Regions from separate parts of the Oryzibacillus soli genome, predicted to be linked through region 2. Evidence: predicted binding sites of a transcription regulator. Region 2 holds the regulator's gene; the other holds the start of a gene.
The links. The regulator NrdR, encoded in region 2, represses ribonucleotide reductase genes. The targets are predictions, from matches to a motif close to AACACNATATATNGTGTT.
Positions count from the first base shown of each region.

Region 1 (3,119 bases), on a different contig from region 2:
TTGGGAAATGAATGAAGGAATGAGAAACACCCGGATTGGGAGCTGCATGCTCCCGGCCCGGGTGTTTGTATGTGATACAAAATAGCCGATTGGATTCAACCTGCTCAATAACCATCCCAGTCGCCCGTCCCGCCTGACCCTGGATGGGCCTGGCCGGTTATCGTCCGATTCGCGCAGCGAACGCCTGCTGAAGGCGACGCGTTACCGGCCCTGGAGTCCCGCCGGCAATCGGAGTCCGGTCCACCATCACCACCGGCGTGACCTCCGTTGTGGTTCCGGTGATGAATACCTCTTCGGCCTCCAGCAGGTCATGGAGCGTATAAGCCTCCTCCGCCAGCGGCAGGCCGTTCTCTTCCGCCAACTGCAGCACCACGGCACGGGTGATTCCATGCAGAATCAGGTTGTTGGCCGGGTGGGTCCGGATGATTCCGTCCTTGACGATCATAATGTTGGAAGAGCTGCACTCGGTCACGATACCGTCCCGGTGCAGCACGGCTTCGTCCGCTCCCTTGTCGGACGCTTCCTGCTTGGCCAGTACGTTCGCCAGCAGATTCAAAGTCTTGATATCGCAGCGCAGCCAGCGGATATCCGGTACGGCCGCCAGCCGAATTCCGCGCTCCATCTTCTCCTGAGGACGTTCCATGGCGTTCGTATAGCCGGTCATGACGGACGGGGTGCCCTCGGGTGGAAAAGCATGGGCCCGCGCAGCGGCTCCGCGCGTGATCTGCAGATACAAGGTGCCGTCGCCGACGGGCTCCGCCGCCAGCAGCTCCTCCAATAGACCGGCGATCCGTTCCGGCTCGAAGGGGAGCGGGATCCGCAGCTCCCGGGCGCTCCGCACCAGCCGGGCCATATGGGCTTCCCCCTCGAAGATGCGGCCCCCGTATAGGCGGAATACCTCGTAGATGCCGTCTCCGAAATAATAGCCCCGATCCTGGGGATCGACCGTGGCTTCCCCGAAGGGAATGATGCGGTCCTGCTTCAGATACATGCGCATGGTTTCGTACCTCCTGGTGTTCGTCTCTCTATAACCCTCAATTCTAGACGATTTCATAGGGATAAGATTGCATCTTGAGCGCCATTTGTCAATGGTCGGAATTGTTGTAATTTGTCGAATAATTGCATGATTTCATCCGCTGAAAAAGAGAGCTAGAGCGAGAAAAAATGAGAGAATCCCGGCATGTTCCGGGGTATTCGCCGAATTTCGTCCGCATATCATTAGATACACAATATCTAGTGTTGTATAATGAACTTCGCACACAACATCTAGTTAATTCCATCTAAAATAGAGGTGCCTTGAGAACAAGATTTTTGTCGTTGTCAAGTCGAAGTGACAGGTAATTTTTGAATATGCCGGGAGGGTGTTGATTTGGAAACAATGCAGCTGAAAACAACCAAACTCGAGGGCTTAAGCGAGAAAATCTTTCTGGACCGTTATGCGATGAAAGATCCGGATACCAATAATACCAAGGTGGGCGACCTTGCACTGGTTCTGACGAAGGACGACCCCAAATTCCCTGCCAAGGAAGTCGGCGAGATCATCGCACGGAACGGTCGGAATGTAACGGTGAAGCTGCGCAGCGGCGAAACGGTGGAATCTTCCATCGAGAAGCTTACGCTGACCAAAGAGAAGACACCCGAAGAGCTGTGGGACCGTTTGGCCAAAGCGATGGCCTCCGTCGAAGCCACCCCGGAGAAGAAGAAAGAATGGACCGAGAAATTCCGCTACATATTGGACGACTGGAAGCTGGTTCCAGGCGGCCGGATCGCTGCGGGAGCAGACGCCAGCGACGAGCTGACGCTGTTTAACTGCTATGTCATTCCCTCTCCTCATGATAGCCGGGGCGGCATCATGTCCACCCTGTCCGAGATGACCGAGATCATGTCCCGCGGCGGCGGTGTAGGCATCAACCTGTCTTCGCTGCGTCCCCGCCGGTCCCTGGTCCGCGGTGTCAGCGGCTCCTCCTCCGGTGCCGTATCCTGGGGCGGACTGTTCAGCTACACCACCGGCTTGATCGAGCAGGGCGGCAGCCGCCGCGGCGCGCTGATGCTCATGATCAACGACTGGCATCCGGACCTTCTGGACTTCATCACCGTCAAGCAGACCATGGGCCAGATCACCAACGCCAACCTGTCCGTCTGCGTCAGCAACGGCTTCATGAAGGCCGTGAAGGAAGACCTGGACTGGGAGCTCATCTTCCCCGACACCTCCGATCCCGAGTACGATGCCGTATGGAACGGCAGCCTGGACGAGTGGAAGGCGAAGGGCAAGGCCGTGAAGTTGTACAAAACCGTCCGCGCCCGCGACGTATGGCACACCATCATCGAGTCGGCTTGGAAATCCGCCGAGCCGGGCGTCGTGTTCATGGAGTATTATAACCAGATGTCCAACAGCTGGTACTTCAACCCGATTATCTGCACCAACCCGTGCGGCGAGCAGGGTCTGCCGGCTTGGGGCGTATGCAACCTGTCCGCCGTCAACCTGTCCAAGTTCTACGATGCGGAGAAGCATGATGTGGCTTGGGAAGAGCTGGGCCGTGTCGTCCGCTATTCCACCCGGTTCCTGGACAACGTCATCGACAAGACGCCGTATCATTTTGAAGAGAATCAAGAGAACCAGCAGAACGAGCGCCGCGTCGGCTTAGGCTCCATGGGTCTGGCCGAGCTGATGATCAAGCTGGAGATCCGGTACGGCAGCCCGGAATCCTTGGTGTTCCTGGACAAGCTGTACGGATTTATGGCCAAGGAAGCCTATCTGGCCTCTGCAGAGGTCGCCGGTGAGAAGGGCTCCTTCAAGAAGTTCGACAAGGAGAAGTTCCTGCAGAGCGGCTTTATGAAAAATATGGTCGCCGAATTCCCGGAAGTCGGCGCAGCCATTCAGAAGAAGGGTATGCGCAACGTCACCGTCATCACCCAGGCTCCGACCGGAAGCACCGGTACGATGGTCGGCACATCGACGGGGATCGAGCCGTACTTCGCCTTCGAATACTACCGTCAGAGCCGTCTCGGCTTCGACAAGCAGCTGGTTCCGATCGCGCAGGAGTGGAAGGATAAGCACCCGGGCGAGGAGCTGCCTGCTCACTTCGTAACCGCCATGGATCTGTCTGCAACGGATCATG
Region 1 covers NZ_JBPPGJ010000021.1:94,096-97,214, forward strand. The annotation lists gene ACSEXW_RS23760 (hypothetical protein) at 1-15, shown strand, start outside; gene dat (D-amino-acid transaminase) at 158-997, opposite strand; gene ACSEXW_RS23770 (adenosylcobalamin-dependent ribonucleoside-diphosphate reductase) at 1,379-3,119, shown strand, end outside.
Region 1: the regulator NrdR is predicted to act here: its motif matches at 1,224-1,241, upstream of ACSEXW_RS23770 (adenosylcobalamin-dependent ribonucleoside-diphosphate reductase).

Region 2 (3,119 bases):
AGGAGAAGCGGAAGGAGCTGGAGGGCATCCTGCATCCCCCCATCCGGAAGCTGATGCTGGAGCGGATGGCGGAGTATGAGCGCTCGGCGCCGGACAAGCTTGTGGTGGTGGATGTGCCTCTCCTGTACGAGTCGGAGCTGGAGGAGCTTTTTCAGGAGGTGCTGGTGGTTTATGTCCCTCCCGAGCTTCAATTGATACGGCTGATGGAGCGCAACGGGCTGAGCCAGGAGGAAGCATCGAAGCGGATTCAAGCCCAGATGCCGATCGAATGGAAGAAGGAATGGGCGGATCATGTCATTGACAACAGCGGCCTGCCGGAAGAGACCGAGGAGCAGGTGGACCGGTTCTGGAAGCGCAAGGGGCTGGCATGAGGAAGCCCCGGAAGAAACGGTGGTTCGCTCTAATCCTGATGATGCTGGTCCTTATTCTCTTCTACCGGAGCGACTGGTTGGGAAGGCTGATGTATCCCATCCGCTATAAGCAGGAAATCGCTACGGCTTCGGCGAATGTTGGTATCGATCCGTACCTGGTGGCGGCGGTGATCCGCGTGGAGAGCAACTACAAGCCGGAGCTGGCGTCCCATAAGGGTGCGGTCGGACTGATGCAGGTCATGCCGGATACGGCGCAGTGGATCTTCGAGCGGGAGGGGTTCCGAGGCTACAAGCTGGAGGATCTGACGGTTCCGCAGGTGAACATCCAAGTGGGGACCGCCTACCTGGCGTTTCTGCTGCAGCAATTCGGCCGGGATCAGGTGAAGGCGGTGGCGTCCTACAATGCGGGACAAGGAAACGTCAACAAGTGGCTGTACAATGAGATATGGGACGGCCGTCTGGAGAGTATCGACCAGATTCCCTTCTGGGAAACGAGAAAATATGTAACGAAGGTCATGTATTATTACAAGAAATATCAAGATCTATATGGAAGCTAACACCCGAAGAAGCACCGGACCAGCTCTTCTTCAAGAGCCTTGATCCGATGCTTCCCGGGCAATACGTTATCATGCCGTTAATTATTTGAATTGACCAGCGAGTTGCTGCTCAGCGATTTGCACCAGGCGGCGGGTAATGTGACCCCCGATGGCACCAGTGTCGCGAGTAGCCATGTTACCGTAGTAACCGTCTTGCGGGATAGCGATACCCAGCTCTTGAGCCACTTCATATTTCAGTTGGTCCAGAGCTTGGTTTGCTTGGGGAACAACCAGAACGTTGCTGTTACGGGATTGTCCTGCGCCCATTTGTTTTTCACCTCCTTGTCGGTTGGTAGTTGTATTGTGTGCCGAATTCGGGGAGATCAGTCAGGTAACCATTGGTAATATCGATCAACGGAAGGGAGGACGCCCCATGAAGTGTCCCTATTGCGATCATCCCGGCACGAAGGTGCTGGATTCACGGGCCGCCAACGAGAACAAATCCATCCGCCGGCGAAGAGAATGCGAGAAGTGTGCGCGGCGTTTCACTACCTTCGAGATGGTGGAAGAAACTCCGCTCATGGTCATCAAGAAGGACGGCAGCCGCGAGGAATTCAGCCGCGAGAAGGTGATGCGTGGGCTTATCCGGGCGTGTGAGAAGCGGCCGGTCTCCATCGAGCGCCTCGAGATGATGGTCTCCGAGGTGGAGAAGCAGCTCCGCAACACGGCCATGGCCGAGGTGGAGAGCCGGGCGATCGGGGAGATCGTCATGATGGAGCTCTATCCGGTGGACGAGGTGGCATACGTGCGGTTCGCCTCCGTGTACCGCCAGTTCAAGGACATCAATATGTTCATGAAAGAGCTCACCCAGATCCTCATGAAGAACCAGGCCGATTCCTAAAAAAGGCAGGGGACCCCTCTTGCGTTCCCCCGCCTCGGTATGTATAATTAGAACTTGTCCGGCACTACAGCCGGAACCGTTCGGGGCCTTAGCTCAGCTGGGAGAGCGCATCGCTGGCAGCGATGAGGTCAGGGGTTCGATCCCCCTAGGCTCCATATAAGAGAAGCAAGAAGCACCCTTTCGGGTGCTTCTTTTTTTTGCCTCGTTGGTGTGGAGGTAAACGGGCGGGGAGATTTTACGTGGGATTCACCGCAAAAATCGAATGTACATTTCCCTCGGGATCGCCGAAGAAACCGGTCGTATGCCCCCAAGATTTGACTTGGGGTGCGGTGATGTCAATGGCCCCCTTGGAGACGAATTCATCGTACAACGCGTATACTTGTTCCGGCGAAGCACATTGAAAATTAAGCTCGACGGCCTGTCCTTTGCGGCTCTCCCGAAAAGAAGCATAGCCATTGGTATTGTCCGCCATAAGCGATTTGGAGCAGATGGCCAATCTCACTCCCGAATTGCTGAACTCTACGTAATGCTCCTCTTCGATGACAATCGCAAACCCCAGAACCTCCTGGTAAAACCGCGCCAATCGAGCTACATCGTCCGCCAGCAGCGTAAGTCCTTCCAGTTTGACTATATTCATAATAGGCCGCACCTCCAATGTAGAGTTTAACACATTTTTGCCAACGGTTGGTAGTTTGCTAGACTCGGAGTACACGAGGAAGCGTAGGCAGGGAGCGTCGTTATGGGTCTAGGCTGGGAGCGGAACATTACGGCGGTGACACCTGCCGTGGGGGCGGCTCACGTCTAACGGTTGCCACAAGAGCTAAGTGCGCGATATTTTGCGGATTCTAGCGCTAACGGTAGCTGCAAGAGCTATGTGCACATATTCCGCGGGATTCTAGCGCTAACGGTTGCCACAGGAGCTATGTGTGTGATAATCCGTGGATTCTAGCGCTTACGGTTGTCAGGGGTGCTATATGAGCGATAATCCGTGGATTCTAGCGCTAACGGTTGCCAGGGGTGCTATATGAGCGATAATCCGTGGATTCTAGCGCTAACGGTTGTCAGGGGTGCTATCTTGCAGCTTTTCTGCATTTTGTGGGGAGATTAGCAACAATAAGCTCCATCACAACCGTTAGAAGAGGAACTCGCCTTCTGAAGTACCAATAAGCTTCGTGGCAACCGTTAGAACTCCAACCAACCATTACTCTGGCGCAGACTATTCCCCGTACCAACTACTCATGGAGTATGTGAGGAAGCGTATCCCCAGCGATCGTCGATATGGAGTTTGGGCTGGGAGAGGTACATTACGGC
Region 2 covers NZ_JBPPGJ010000015.1:128,108-131,226, reverse strand. The annotation lists gene coaE (dephospho-CoA kinase) at 1-371, shown strand, start outside; gene ACSEXW_RS20125 (lytic transglycosylase domain-containing protein) at 368-928, shown strand; gene ACSEXW_RS20120 (alpha/beta-type small acid-soluble spore protein) at 1,010-1,234, opposite strand; gene nrdR (transcriptional regulator NrdR) at 1,341-1,808, shown strand; tRNA gene ACSEXW_RS20110 (tRNA-Ala) at 1,891-1,963, shown strand; gene ACSEXW_RS20105 (VOC family protein) at 2,044-2,445, opposite strand.